One region of the Paenibacillus sp. JNU01 genome, then DNA from elsewhere that is predicted to be linked to it. Evidence: riboswitches for the same ligand, from Rfam matches in the RefSeq annotation. Region 1 holds a riboswitch; the other holds the start of a gene.

Region 1 (8,050 bases):
GATACGAATCGAACCGCCTCCGTCACTGGCTCCAGCTAGGGGAACAATACCCGAAGCTACAGCGGCAGCGGCACCACCGCTTGATCCACCTGGCGAGTGATTGATATTCCAGGGATTGCGACTTGGACCATGGAGGCGGGGCTCTGTAATATTTTTCAAGCCAAACTCGGGGGTATTCGTATGTCCTATGATGATAAAACCCGCATCTCGGAGTCGAGTGACAAAATTGGAATTGCGTAATGCCCGATGCTCGCTGAACAGACGGGAGCCTGAAGTCAGAAATTCACCTTCCAAGGATTGCGAGATATCTTTCAGGAGTAGGGGCACACCGGCAAAAGGTTGTTCTCCAGGGCGAACCAAGCTTGCTTCCTCCCGGGCGCGAGTTTCGTATGTACGAATAACCGCATTGAGTTGCGGATTCACTTCTTCAAGGCGTGCAAACGCCGCTTCCAGCAATTCAACCGGGGATACTTCCCGGGATCGGATCAGTTCAGCCAAACCTACGGCGTCGTAGGAGGTATATGAGAATGAAGACATGATGATCGTTCCTCTCTGAATATAATTCATCTGTTTATTCCATATGTCATCGTACCACCGGATTGGACAAAAGACAAAACATTGAAGAGACGTAGTGCAATGATTTGCATATTCGATATGAGGTTGAAGGGAAAAGAGGGGAGGAGTTTCGATATCAGTTGCGATATCGAATAAAATAGGGGGTTAGTAGCTCGTATTACTCATTGAGAAAATGATCTAGTCATATCAATGGAGTGGAAATGAAAAAGCCATTGCTCATCTAATCCGATGTACAATGGCTTTCTTTTAATATTTGATAATTATTGATCTATATGTGATGTGGATATTACCTTACTCTGTTCGCAGCTTTGGTGCCGCATCGGCCACAGTGGATGATCTTTCTTGCTGTTTGGAAATGGCAAAGAGGGCAACCCAGATCAAGATGAAACCAAGCAACTGCTCCCATGTAATCAGTGTACGGAAAGCAATCCAGTTCACCAACACACCTGCCATCGGGAAGCTAAGCTCTGCGAGTGTTGCAACAGAAGCTTTGGTTGACGACAGACCTTTGTAATACAGCAGAAGACTTAGCAAACCTGGTAACAATGCCTGACCAAGAATATTGAGGATAACAGCAGTCTGTTCACCCGTTCCGGATGGAAACGTCCATGCCGCACCTTCGTTCCACGTCATAAAAATCAGGAGCGGGAGCGCAACGACAAAGCGAAGGGAGGTGACGGTTTCGTAACGCGCCTGTCCCAGCATCAATCGTCCCATAACGGTTGAACCTCCCCATAAGGCAGCAGCCCCAAGGGATAACAAGCTTCCAGCATGAATCCAGTTGTCCCAGTTACCTAATGGCAATGTGAAGCCGAATGTGAGCAGATACGTTCCTGCTAATGCGATGAAGAACAATCCACCGAAGCGACGTGGTAACGTCTCTTTCAATAACAGCTTAGCCAGCACGATAGCGAAGAGTGGTTGCATTTTTTGCAATAAAAGAACCGTGTTTGGATCATTATGCGTAAGTGCCATGGTGAACAACACCGTTGCGAGAGCTGAACCTCCCCATGAGATAAAGATCACGGCAATCCAGTGGCGAGCACGCAGGTTTTTCAGATCAGCCCGGAATTTCCACAGCACAGGAATGGCGATCAGACTGACAATGATATGTTCCACCAGTACAATCTGCGTGGATGTCATCGTATTTAGCAAAATAATGCGGAAGAGTGGGTCGACACCCCATAAAGCGGCGCCGAGAACTACAAGCCAGAATCCGGTATTACTTCGTTCCTTGCGGTAAACAGGTGATGCTGCTGATGTCTTTTCCATATTCAGGACTCCTTCGTCAGAACACGGAATCTTCAGTTGGCAAAATCGACAAAAGCCCCCGTTTTGGTATATACCAAATAAACGGGGGCTCATCCAAGGACATGCGTCAGGAAAGAGGCCTTCCCGTGAACGGCATGTCAATGTGTTGATCTTCTCTCATCCGGACTGTACCGTCGGCCTTGGATTCACACCAAGTCAGTCGCTAAATGTCCTTTGTTAAGAACAAATAGCGAGTCGCGGGCTGGTTCCGAAGAACATCACCGCCGGTTGGGAATTGCACCCTACCCCGAAGATCCTATTCAATTATATAGTGTGTTGAACAAGCTGTAACATTAATAAGTTCATCTTATTCCTGTAAGCGCTAGCAGTTCAAGCATTTTTTTTAGAAAACGATTTTCCAGCTTCCTTGCTGTCTGCGAAGCAGCACAATCTGTCCTGCGTGATAGGCATCATGAAGTATCCAGCGGGCAAGTTCGTGTACCCATTTCTCTTCGGAGTCCATATACGCAGCTTCAAGGTCTGACTCTTCAAGTGCAGCCAATTGATCTCGCAATTGTTGGGCTAATCGAGTTGTACTCTTCATCAGTGTATTCCATCCGGCTGTGTCCGTTGCATCTCCAGGATTGCCAAACGTGTATTCATTGGAGTCTACAGCAGGAAGGGTAGGTTCTTTACCTTGCATGCGACATAATAAGCGATGATTGTAATAATACATATGGTTAACCAACTGCCAGATGCTTAATCCTCCTGAGGGTGGAATCCAGGCTGCTTGCTCTGCTGTAAGACCTTCCAAAGACTTCGACAAAGGTACAATCCAATTGCATTGATCCCATGTATCATCCTTTTGAATCAGTAACACATCTAATGCTGTTGTTTTCGTCATTGCCGTTCCTCCTTGAGTATTATTGTGATGTATGACGTAACTAGCTAAAACTGATTAATGAGGTTACACTTAATATAACACATCAAAGACAGAGTGTAACCACCTTTATTGAATTAAGATGGTTACACTAAACGGAGGTAGACATGGACAGACTTTGGACTGATTTTGTAAACAGCGATTATCACGATTGGCGTGGGGGAGATCGATCGGAGGACAGGCTCGGGAAGGCGAACTGGCAGCAAGAATTTCTGGATCGATGGCAACTTCAGGCTTCTGTTCCTGCTTCTCCAGAAGATGAGTTATTGATGAGAGACTTCAGGAATGAATTGATGGCTCTTGGAGCCCGCTTGTCTTCTGGAGCATCATTAACGGATGAAGAACAACAATGGCTGAATGATGTTATGGAAGCAGGGTATGTAAAAAGAACATTGACTACAATTGATCAGGGACTGAAACTCCAACTAATAGCTGTAGAAGCTCATTGGCAACAGGTTATGGCTGAGGTAGCTGCTGACTTTGCAACAACGTTGGTGGAGGGAGAAGGGGGCAGAATTCGGATCTGTGATAATTCGGATTGCCGCTGGATGTTCTATGATGATACCCGAAGCAGAACTCAGAAGTACTGTGATGATAAGATGTGCGGCAACCTGATGAAGGTCAGAAGATTTCGAGCCAAACGCAAAACCCAAAATTGAAAAATATTAACAACAGCTATATAATGTATATATACTAGCGAAATAATAGTCAGAAGCAGTACGGGTTCGTATGCAGGATGTAATCGTCTTTCAAACCAAAATAGATGGGAGATGTGTCTTGTGAAGACAAGTTATCTGTTGAAAAATGGCTGCGTGTTGTCGATGGATGCACGGATTGGACAGTATAAAAGGGCGGACGTTCTAATTCAGGATTCATTAATCATGGCGATTCAACCCGACCTGGATATTCCGAATGTGGAGGTCATCGATGCTTCATCCATGATTATTATGCCTGGGCTGGTGGATACACATCGGCATATGTGGGAATCACTGGTCAAAACAGCGGGAACCAATTGGTCATTGCCTGTTTATTTGCAGAATCTCTATTATGGTGCGATGGGAAGCAAGCTCCGCCCACAGGATAGTTATATTGCTAACCTGCTCGGTTCCTTGGAAGCGCTTAATGCAGGTGTTACGACAGTGTTGGATTGGAGCATGCCGTATTCCTCAGACCATACGGATGAACTGATTCGTGGTCTTCAGGATGCGGGGATTCGGGCAGTATTTGCTCACGGAGTTCCTGGTGAGACGAACTACTGGAACCGGGATAGTCAACTGACATATTCAAACGATGTGCGAAGAGTCAAAGAACGTTATTTTTCATCACGGGATCAATTGCTTACTTATGGGCTTGCTATTCGTGGTCCAGAGTTCAGTCATTGGGATACAACGGTAAAAGAGATCGAACTGGCCCAAGAACTGGATGCCATCTGTTCCATGCACGCCGGATTTGGCAGCTGGGGATCGGTAGATCGCTCGATTAGTCACATGTATGAAGCGGGGTTGCTAAGTCCTCGAGTAAATATTGTTCATGGTAACACCATGGGTATGGATGAATATAAAATGTTGGCGGATAGCGGTGCTTCCCTGTCGGTCACACCTGAGGTTGAAATGATGATGGGTCATGGATACCCGGCCACCGGCTATTTTCTTGAACATGGGGGAACCCCTACACTTGGTGTAGATGTTGTCACGTCCACAGGAGGAGATATGTTCTCGCAGATGAAGTTTGCACTTCAGGCAGAACGATCCAGAGCCAACGAACAACTTCTGCAGCAGGGTGAGATGCCTGGTGAATTGAACTTGCAGTCCAGCCAAGTACTGCGATTTGCAACTTCGGCTGGTGCACAAGCATTGGGATTGGAGCAGAAGGTCGGTACGTTGACCCCAGGAAAGGAAGCAGATCTGATCATGATTCGTACTACGGATCTGAATCTGTTCCCCGTCCATGATCCAATCGGCGCTGTCGTTCAGTTCGCCAATCCTTCCAATGTGGATACGGTCTTTGTAGCAGGTAAACTCGTGAAGCGAGAGGGTAAGCTGCTCCATGTTGATTTGGACGCCATTCGTCATACCGCGATGCAGAGCCAAGAATATTTGTTATCCCAGTACCGGATGTCAGACGCGGAGAGAATTGCTTTTTCCTGATTCGCTTTTTCATAAAAGCCAAGAAATAGTTACTTCGTATTTTCATATACACCTCTAGCTGTATAAAGAGGAAAGGAAGAGCCATATCATGCGATGTGGCTCTTTTACATGCTTGCATATCGTCGAATTAGACAGGATAACGGAGGAAGGGACAGCGGAAAAAGACGAAAAAAGCTCTCATTCTCTTGGCTTCATATAACAGAGGGTTATAGATGATTTACTTAGAAAATTAGACTCATAAAAACTGCGCATAATATAAATTATACGCAGTTTTGTTTTAAATCAATTTTCATATTCAATCCCGTGCAACAGTTCATGATAATTTTCGCGAAAAAAGAACAAAATAAGAGATCCTAAAAAATAAATTTAACCAAGCAACGCGATAACGTGTGGAATTCGATAGGTTTTTATAGTTGATCGATAAGATAGAACAAATGACTTTTTCATAGAACAGATGGGAAACCATTTAATCTCTGCTGCATCCATAGCACATTCAAGATTCATGACGAGAGGAACATGACTATGCGTGAGAACGAACATCGATCTTCATTATTTCGTAAAAAACCAATTGCTTCGGAGGGAGATAACAGCAGTGCATTAAAACGGGCGCTCGGCCCCTTGGACTTAACCACACTTGGGGTAGGTGCAATTATTGGTACCGGGATTTTTGTGCTGACCGGTGTAGCTGCCGCAACGTATGCTGGCCCGGGTCTTGTACTGTCATTCTTGCTGGCAGGTATCATATGTGCCTTCGCTGCATTGTGTTACTCGGAGTTTGCCTCAAGCATACCGGCATCGGGTAGTGCGTACACGTATAGTTATACGGCTTTTGGTGAAGTAATTGCCTGGATTCTGGGATGGGATCTGATATTGGAGTATGGATTCGCGAGTGCGGCGGTAGCCAGCGGATGGTCGGGATATTTCCAAACGTTATTGTCCGGATTTGGATTGGAGTTACCACATGCACTGACGAGTGCGTTCAGCCCGGAAAAAGGAACCTATTTTGATATCACGGCTGCGGTCATTACGTTAATTATCACCTTCTTGCTAACCCGAGGGGTGAAGGAGGCGGCTCGTGCGAACGGCATCATGGTTGCGATTAAAATTATCGTGGTGTTGATCTTTATTGGTGTGGGTGTCTTCTATGTAGAGCCAACCAACTGGCAGCCATTCTTGCCCTTTGGTATCTCAGGCGTAACTGCGGGAGCAGCGACCGTATTCTTTGCTTATATCGGATTTGATGCGGTCTCCACAGCTGCAGAAGAGGTTAAGCGGCCACAACGGGATTTGCCGATTGGAATTATTGCGTCACTGGCGATCTGTACCGTGCTCTACATCGTTGTATCATTGATTCTCACAGGGATCGTGCCGTATAACATGTTGAATGTAAGTGATCCGGTGGCGTTTGCATTTGAATTTGTTCAATTAAAGGGATTATCCTGGATTGTATCTCTTGGAGCGATTGCGGGCATATCGACGGTATTGCTGGTCATGATGTATGGCCAGACACGACTGCTCTATTCCATGTCTCGTGATGGACTGCTGTCTCCCGTTTTCTCCAAAGTTAGTGGCAAGAGTCAGACACCAGCCGTAGGGACTTGGGTTGCGGGCATTATCGTGGCTCTGTTCTCCGGGTTCATCTCGCTGGGACACTTGGCAGAACTTACGAACATCGGAACGTTGTTTGCTTTTGCAGTGGTAAGTCTGGGTATTATCGTGTTGCGTAAAAATAACCCGAATCTCAAACGAGGCTTCCGCGTTCCACTTGTGCCGCTGATTCCGATTCTGAGTGCCTTGGGCTGTGTATACTTGATGACACGCCTTGCGGCTCTGACATGGATTACGTTTTTTGCCTGGTTAATCATCGGGTTGATTATTTACTTTGCGTATGGACGCCATTATAGTCATCTGAATCCGGCACGCCGAATCTCCAGTGCTATGAGAGCGAAGGATAAGTAAAGTAGACAAGCAGAGAACAGATTAAATCGAGAAATATCTTCTAGTTTCCTCATTTTGTATCGCTTAGGCGAAACGGGATGGGGATTTTTTATATAGAAGGACAAAGGGAGATAACAGCCGGAGAAGGTTGGTATTTTCTTCATATATGGGTAAGTATTAAGGGGCATGATTAACATAATTAGGGAGCCGGGGTTGCGGCTAAGCCAAATATGAAATATATTTGGGGATGTGACATGCCATCAGACAGAAGAGAGGGGATGTATCATGAACACACCATTACATACGAATTCAGAGCATCAAAATGCAGCGTTTGGATTTGCTTTGGCTGACTCAACCGTACTGTCGGAGGCTCAGTTGCTTGTTTCAGATTCAGAGGCTTCACAAACTTTACAGTTGGATATAGATCCACAGCGCCTTTTGAAGGATGGACGTAAAGTATCTGTCATTGCACAACCGTTGGAATCACCCGTCAATCGACAAGACGCCCATATCATCTATGGTCAGGAGCTGGCATACGTACAATATGCAGTTAACCTGAAACCAGATAGCACGATCTCTATTGCTTCAATTGAAGGTGTTGAACAGCCTGTTCATCTGGGTTGGTCAGCATTTACAGAAGGGGAATACGAACTTCGAATCTCCCTGCATATGAAAACACCCCGTATTGCTGAAGGCACGCTCGAACCTGAGCAGATTGCCATGGTTAAGTACGCGCAGGTGATTACCGTATATATATCGCTTTTCCCGGCAGAAGCAGCGTCGTTGAATTCACCATCTCAAGCTGTATGGAGCAGAAACCATCATGTATTTGACTCCTACGGTAGAGCAGGATTTATTCTTGCTGACCTGCCTCGGCTCGCTAAGCGTGTAGAAGAACTGATTGGACCGGGTAACCATAATCTGATTGAACAATTTGCGGAAGGGGATCTGTCAGATACTTTATTGGAAGAAGGTCTGATGGCGATGGCTTGGGGCGTGACTCCCTGGTGTTATTCACTCTATTCTGCACCAGACAAGCAGTCCGCTCGAATGATAGCTGTAGACAAGCTGGGGGATGAACCTGAACGGCAAGGGATCTACTGTATGGACACGTCCATTCAGCAATTAAGTATCGTGCCGGCGAATGAACTGGCTTACTGGCCTGCATGTGTTCAGAACGATTGGCCTGTTATCGATG
Region 2 (8,050 bases), 470 kb from region 1:
TCAGCGGGTGGATATCGATGGTATTCCCGCCGCAGATAAACAGCTGGAGGAAGCGATTATCAACAAGGGATGGAACCCATTCCCGCTCGTTCGATATTCGGAGCGGCCGGATGTAACAGCATCCCATCTGCTGGAGGGCAGAGTCGTCATTTTCGTTGATACTTCTCCCAGTGTAATGATTTTGCCAACGACGTTCTTCGACCTGTGTGAACATGCAGAGGAAAATAGACAGACGGCATTGATGGGGACGTATTTACGATGGGTTCGTTTTGCAGGGATTCTCATATCGCTGTTTTTGCTGCCCCTATGGCTTCTCATGGTAATAGAACCTTCGCTCAAACCGATGGGGCTGGACTTCATTGGTCCACAGGAAAATGTGAAGTTGCCTCTGATTTTGCAGTTTCTTCTCATAGAGCTTGGTGTCGATCTATTGCGGATGGCTGCAGTTCATACGCCTACACCTCTGGCATCGGCCATGGGTTTAATCGCGGCCATTCTTGTTGGAGATATTGCTGTGAAAACGGGATACTTTGTTAATGAGGTTGTACTCTATATGGCCATTGCAGCCATTGGAATGTTTGCCACACCAAGTTACGAGTTGGGACTTGCCAACAGGTTAGTCAGACTGTTTTTACTCATAGCAGTAGCGATATTCAAAGTTCCGGGATTGGTTGTTGGCTGTACATTGCTCATATTGGCACTCACCGTTCACCGGTCATATAATTCTTCGTATCTATGGCCTTTTATACCGTTTAATGCAAAGGCCTTGGGCAACTTTTTATTCCGGCTGCCTTTACTGGAAAATAAAAAACGTCCATCATTCAACAAAACCCGTGACAACACCAAAATGTCCGATGATCCGGACGGTGAACTGCGAAAAAGTAAAAAACACAAATGATCTTCCGAAAAATCCATTCATCTCGCCGCCTAATTTGATATACTGGTGTAAAATCATTGGAATAGCAACTGTTCCAGTATACAAAAAAGTGAGGAATGCAGATTATGTATTTACATGGTACAAGTAAAATAAATGCGCAAGGGCATCTGGAGATTGGCGGAGTGGATGCAACAGATCTGAAAGAACAATTTGGAACTCCCCTGTATGTTGTGGACGAGCAATTGGTTCGCGAGCGTTGCAGAGAGTACATGGAAGCATTCCGCGCTTCCGGCTTGGGTTTCCAGGTTGCATACGCAAGTAAAGCATTCTGTGTAATGGCGATGTGTGCACTTGCAGCTGAAGAAGGACTTTCCCTGGATGTTGTATCTGATGGTGAACTGTTCACTGCACTGCAAGCAGGATTCCCGGCTGAGCGCATTCATTTCCACGGTAACAACAAAACGCTGGAAGAGATCGAAATGGCTCTTGATGCAGAGATTGGATGCTTTGTTGTTGATAACTTCAATGAATTGCATCTGTTGCAGGCTGTAGCTGCGGACAAAAATCGTAAAGTAAACATTTTGCTTCGTGTGACGCCTGGTGTTGAGGCCCATACGCATGAATATATTTCCACTGGTCAAACGGATTCCAAGTTTGGATTCGATATCGGCAATGGTACAGCATTTGAAGCGATTGAACTGGCTTCCAAGCAGTCTAACCTGGTATTGCTCGGTGTGCATTCCCACATCGGTTCCCAGATCTTCGAAGTTGAAGGCTTCCAGATGGCTGTTCAACGTGTTGCTGAATTTGCAGCAAGCGTATATGAACGTCTTAACGTTGCTTTCAAAGTGGTTAACCTTGGTGGTGGATTCGGAATCCGTTATATCGACGGAGATACACCACTTGAAGTTGCGCAATACGTGAAGGCTATTACAGACGCAGTTAAAAATCATTTTGCCCAAATCGGCTATGCCGTACCTGAGATCTGGGTTGAACCAGGCCGTAGCATCGTGGGTGAAGCAGGAACAACGCTGTATACCGTTGGAACAAGCAAAGACATTCCGGGCGTGCGTAAATACGTTGCTGTTGACGGTGGTATGACCGATAACCCTCGTCCTGCTTTGTATGAATCCAAGTACGAAGCTGTGCTTGCTAACCGTGCAAATGAGGCTGCTCAGGAAACGGTATCCGTTGCGGGTAAATGTTGTGAGAGTGGCGATATGCTGATCTGGGATCTGGACCTGCCAAAAGTGGAAAGTGGTGATCTGCTCGCTGTAGCTTGCACAGGCGCGTATAACTACTCCATGGCGAGCAACTACAATCGGATTCGTCGCCCAGCTGTTGTGTTTGTCAAAGACGGTCAAGGAGATGTCGTGGTACGCCGTGAGACGTATCAGGATATCATCCAGAATGACCTGGTACCAGCGCGTATTGGCAAACAGCCAGTAACTCGCTAATTCGTCAAAGATAATGCGTTTCTGCATGATTCAGGATATAGGGATTCTATAGTTGAAGCAGATGAAAAGGGAACTTCCTTTTTCGTCTGCTTTTTACGTATTCGGACTAAATTGTGAAAAAAGTTGCCGTTTTTTTTGCGATCCAGTCATTTTCGGTGTACACTAAGAAAAGTGCTGTAATGCTTGACCCAGGGTCATGCGTTTTGGCACCATTAACGATGGTCAATACGAAAGGAGTCATTTACATATGGCGAAACAAGCGAAAATTAAATTGGCAAACGGCGGAGAAGTTCTGATCGATCTGTTCGATCAAGAAGCTCCCAACACAGTAGCAAACTTTGAGAAACTGGCTAACTCCGGTTTCTACAATGGTCTTACATTCCACCGCGTTATCCCGGGCTTCGTAGCTCAAGGCGGATGCCCTAACGGTACTGGTGCAGGTGGCCCAGGTTACACAATCAACTGTGAAATCAACCCGAACAAACATGAGCGTGGAACACTGGCTATGGCACATGCTGGCCGTAACACAGGTGGAAGCCAGTTCTACATCTGCTACCAACCACAACCACATTTGGATGGACAACATACTGTATTTGGTAAAGTAACCAAAGGTATGGAGTTCGTGGACGCTTTGGAAGGTAAAGACAAAATGGAGACTGTTGAAGTTGTAGAAGCTTAATAAGCTTTGTAACGTTGACTTACTTGATTTAAACTCGGAGTGCTTCTTTTTATAGAAGCACTTTTTTTATTTTCATCATGAAATAGTGCAAAATGAGCATAATGAATCTGGCGAAAGTTCTGGCATGGGGTTATTCTGTCGTTAGACGAAGCGACAAGGGAGGATGAAGAACCTTTGAATACAGTGGATCAATTACGTTTGTTAAAACAAGTCTATAGCGGACCCACACGATGGGACGAAAAACTACAGGCATCCCGACATGATGTTTCTCAGAGTATATCCACACCGGATTTAGAAGCGCTTGAGACAGCGGGGCATGAACCGAACCGGTTTGTACGTCCGGGGCATGATGAAACGATCACTGAGCTGAAACAACTTGCAAATCAATGGACGATAAATGAAGCAGCACAGGCCTTTGTTGCATCGATGTGGTCAGCACCCATGATCTGGCGCTCGCTGATTACGGGCAAACTTATTGCAAGCGGTATGCCAAGCCATGAACACACGCCATATCCATCTTCGAGTACTTGTCAGATCTGCGGATTAGGCGTAGATCAAGCAACCGACTCGACGTTGCAATGGTATTGGCGCATGACCAATGGAACACCTTTGGATGGTGATCCCTTTGGACATGTACTGGCACTTCGAGAGCTAGCTTCCGCGCAGGAGCTTCCAATACCTAATGATTACGACCACTGGACACTCCGTGCGGTGTTAACGGTGCTGCGCCAATTACCTCCAAAAACACGCTACAGCAAAGCAGCAATAGCACTCAAGAAGGAACGTCTTTTGCCTACACAAAAGGAATATGCCTATCGGGACTTGCTTGAGACATTAGCTCTGATTGGCATACTGGATACGCCGGAACATCCCGGAATGATCACAGAATACACGACTTACATACAGCGTGACGCGCGCCCCAATGTGCGGGTTGAGGTACAGGCGCCTCTGGCGTGGTGGGACTCATCTGTCGGAATTAATGAGAACAACCTGAACAAGATATTCCATGATTTTGATCTGAGTAATATATCTCTTGCGGATAAGCCTGAAGAGAGTCCACCTGTAAAGGAAACGATCCTGGGAGCATTGGAGAAGATGAGAAGTGTTCGAGGGAAAGTGCCAAAGAAATCTCCTGATGCAGGCACAGGGGAGGCAGAAGCTGGAGATGTGTATGCTGTTCGGGTCAGGGAAGGTGTATGGGTGACGGTATACTGTCATGAAGTCAGAGACAAACGCGTTATTGTTGAATATCTCGATGGTGTCTTTCCTGACATGCCGGGAAAAACCGATTTGCAGAGAACGTTTCGACCGAGGACGACTGGACGCTGGCAATGCTCGGCTATCGCGATCGATTCCACAAGTTGGGTCAGAAGAGTTGCGAGAGGTATTCCGCTTCCCAGTTCGCCGCTGCCAGAACCTGACCGCTCGCCATTTCACAATGCCAAAGATTTGAAGCATATGGTGCGATGGTGTTTTCCTGATATGTAGAATGCTGTGATGGAACTGAGAAGGATGTAAACTAAAATCTATAATCTAAAAACTTAAAATCGTGTCTCTTAGTGAGATGCGGTTTTTTTGCTGTATCTTAGCTTATTAAAAGTTAGTATGTGACAAAAAGGAACAAAAAACAATTGATTTTTTGGCATTAAAGTGCTAACATCCAATTAATAACGAAAGCAATCCTTCAGGGCAGGGTGCAATTCCCTACCGGCGGTGATGCAGAGAGTGTAAGGACACATGTCCAGCACTTGATGCAAAGTCCGTGACCTGTCTGCCTGTGGCAGATGGCTGATCTGGTGTAATTCCAGAACCGACAGTATAGTCTGGATGGGAGAAGGAGAGGTGCAGACCTAACAGGTTTGCATTCAGCAGGAGTTTGGCTGTACAGTCACGATGTGTTTGTCTTGCACTGTGCAGGGAAGATCCGGTTAGGCCGGACAGTTCCATACATATGCCACACGATAAAGCTCTTTACCTGTAATTGATGTTCATTAAGGTATGTGTCTATTTTCACTTGCCCGAAATGAAGTTTTGGGCAAAGTGTTGGCGTGCTGTATCCATTTGACTCCTGTTGTTGACATTTGTCTCTCATCATCCCCATCGAACGGTTGTTCGACGGGGATTTTTTAATAAACAAGACTTTAAACCGCGGGGTGAACGGATTTGGAAATGATCAATGATGAATTTTATATGGCACTGGCACTAGATATGGCGGAACGAGCACAGGGACAGACGGGAATTAATCCGGTTGTTGGATGTGTGGTTGTGAAAGAGGGGCGTATTGTAGGCCTTGGGAGCCATCTGAAACGTGGAACCGGTCATGCGGAGGTACATGCACTGAACATGGCGGGCAGCGATGCAGAAGGCAGTACGGTATACGTTACACTTGAGCCCTGCAGTCATTATGGCAAGACGCCACCTTGCAGTGAACGCCTGATTCATGAAAAGGTAAAACGTGTTGTGGTATGTTGTGAAGATCCAAATCCGCAAGTATCCGGCAGAGGCATAAGCATGCTTCGTCAACAAGGCATTGAAGTTGAAGTTGGCGTACTGCGTGAGCGTGGAAGACGCATGAATGAAAAATTCATTAAATTTATTACAACAGGCCTTCCTTTCGTGACACTGAAAACGGCTACGACTTTGGATGGGAAAATTGCCACTCGCAGCGGAGACAGTAAGTGGATCTCCAACGAGTCCGCTCGTGAGATTGTGCATGCCCTTCGTCATCGTCACCAAGGCATTATGGTTGGTGTCGACACGGTGATCGCAGATAATCCGGAGCTTACAACCCGCTTGCAAGTGGAAGGCATCAGCCCGGTACGAATCGTGGTGGATTCCAAGTTGCGTCTTCCAGTAGGTTCCAAAATGGTTAAGGATGGTCTTGCTCCAACATGGGTATTGACAACAGACGAAGCCAGTCCTGAAGCTGCTGAACGTTTGGAAGCCTACGGTGTTGAAATTATCCGTTGTGGTCCTGGACCACGTGTGGATCTGTTAAACGGACTTAGCAAGTTGGGTGAGCGTGAGATTGGTTCGATTTTGCTTGAAGGCGGAGGCACTCTGAATGGAGCGATGCTGGAGGCACGGTTGGTCGATCGACTGCTCATGTTTATCGCTCCTAAGATTGTAGGCGGTTATGATACACCTGGCAGTTTCCGCTTCGAGGGTGTGGAACGTATGAATCAGGCAATTCAATTGAATCAGTTGGAGATCGAACAAGTTGGAGATAATATCAGCATTGGCGGTATTCCGGTGTGGCCTGAATAAATAAATTAAACAAGGGAGGCGGCAGCATGTTTACCGGTTTGGTGGAAGAAGTTGGTCAGATCCGGCGTATTGGTCGGAAAGGCGAAGCGATGGTCCTGAATATCGGAGCTTCCGCCATCATGGACGATCTGAAGATAGGTGATAGTGTAGCAGTGAACGGAGTATGTTTAACTGCGACAACGTTGGAAGGTGGCGGCTTTACCGCCGATGTCATGCCTGAAACGTATCGCCATACCAATCTCAGTCAGCTGCAATCCGGCAGTAAAGTTAATCTGGAGCGGGCCATGCAATCCGGTGGCCGTTTTGGCGGACATATCGTTCAGGGCCATGTCGATGGTACTGGAGTGATTGGCAGTATAACACGTGATCAGAATGCGATTGTGTTTGAGATCAAGCCGGATGATCACCAGTTGTTCAAATACCTGATCCCCAAAGGATCGGTTACACTGGATGGCATTAGCTTGACCGTTGTCCATACATCGGATACCGCATTCACGGTTTCCATTATCCCGCATACCATTGGTGAAACTGTACTAAATGTGAAAAAGACAGGGGATACCATTAATATCGAATGCGATATTTTGGGCAAATATGTGGATCATCTGCTCCAGTATGGGAGAGGACATCGAGAGACGGGTGCTGGCAAGCCGCGCAGTATCAGTGAAGATTTTCTCGCCAATCACGGATTTGCATAAATAGAGAAAGAAATAAACTGGAGGTGGGACAATGTCAGAACAATCCATTTTGGACACGATAGAAGCAGCCATATATGATCTCATGCGTGGCAAACCCGTCATTGTTGTGGATGATGAAGATCGGGAGAATGAAGGCGATTTTATCGCTTTGGCTGAAAAGGCGACACCTGAAGTCATTAATTTCATGATTACTGAAGGTAGAGGTCTGGTCTGTGTTCCGATTACACAACAACGTGCGGATGAACTTAACTTGAAACCAATGGTTCAACAAAATACGGATTTCCACGGAACTGCCTTCACGGTCTCTGTGGACCACAAAGATACCACAACCGGTATCTCGGCACATGAACGCTCTATTACCGTGAAAGGTCTGATCGATCCTGAGGCGAAAGCCGGGGACTTCCGTAAGCCTGGTCACATGTTCCCGCTGATTGCAAAAGACGGCGGTGTACTTCGTCGTGCGGGCCACACAGAAGCGGCAGTAGATTTGGCCATTATGTGTGGTTCGTATCCCGCAGGCGTTATCTGTGAAGTGATTAAGGAAGATGGCACAATGGCCAGACTTCCGGATCTGCAGGAGATTGCCCGCAAACATGATCTGAAGCTGATCAGTATTCAGGACATGATTCGTTACCGTAATGAAAAAGAACAGCTGGTTCAACGCGAAGTGGCTGTACGTATGCCAACAGACTTTGGCGAGTTTCAAGCAGTGGCCTATACAAATGCTGTAGACAACAAGGAACATGTGGCTCTGGTTAAAGGTGAGATTGATGGTTCCAAACCTGTACTTGTACGGGTACACTCTGAATGTCTGACAGGCGATGTATTCCATTCCCATCGTTGTGACTGTGGTCCTCAGTTTGATGCGGCACTCAAACAGATCAATGAAGAAGGCAACGGCGTACTGCTTTATATGAGACAGGAAGGTCGAGGCATTGGACTCATCAACAAACTCAAAGCTTACAAGCTGCAAGAGGAAGGTCTGGATACGGTGGATGCAAACCTGAAGCTGGGATTTGCTGCCGACTTGCGTGATTATGGAATTGGCGCCCAAATTCTGAAAGACCTTGGGGTT

What was found. Region 1 has a riboswitch for FMN ahead of NLBNIHML_RS04520 (DMT family transporter). Riboswitches for the same ligand answer to the same signal wherever they lie in the genome.
Region 2: it holds a riboswitch for FMN, as region 1 does, so the genes downstream of both, ribD (bifunctional diaminohydroxyphosphoribosylaminopyrimidine deaminase/5-amino-6-(5-phosphoribosylamino)uracil reductase RibD) here and NLBNIHML_RS04520 (DMT family transporter) in region 1, are expected to answer to the same signal.

What each region holds. Positions count from the first base shown of each region.
Region 1 is NZ_CP169723.1:1,101,760-1,109,809, reverse strand. It holds gene NLBNIHML_RS04525 (amidase) at 1-537, opposite strand, end outside; gene NLBNIHML_RS04520 (DMT family transporter) at 868-1,848, opposite strand; FMN riboswitch at 1,993-2,146, opposite strand; gene NLBNIHML_RS04515 (DinB family protein) at 2,231-2,731, opposite strand; gene NLBNIHML_RS04510 (CGNR zinc finger domain-containing protein) at 2,875-3,426, shown strand; gene NLBNIHML_RS04505 (amidohydrolase family protein) at 3,547-4,914, shown strand; gene bcaP (branched-chain amino acid transporter BcaP) at 5,437-6,873, shown strand; gene NLBNIHML_RS04495 (hypothetical protein) at 7,138-8,050, shown strand, end outside.
Region 2 is NZ_CP169723.1:1,567,531-1,575,580, reverse strand. It holds gene NLBNIHML_RS06675 (spore germination protein) at 1-898, shown strand, start outside; gene lysA (diaminopimelate decarboxylase) at 1,003-2,334, shown strand; gene NLBNIHML_RS06665 (peptidylprolyl isomerase) at 2,582-3,013, shown strand; gene NLBNIHML_RS06660 (hypothetical protein) at 3,197-4,501, shown strand; FMN riboswitch at 4,690-4,856, shown strand; gene ribD (bifunctional diaminohydroxyphosphoribosylaminopyrimidine deaminase/5-amino-6-(5-phosphoribosylamino)uracil reductase RibD) at 5,177-6,280, shown strand; gene ribE (riboflavin synthase) at 6,307-6,975, shown strand; gene NLBNIHML_RS06645 (bifunctional 3,4-dihydroxy-2-butanone-4-phosphate synthase/GTP cyclohydrolase II) at 7,007-8,050, shown strand, end outside.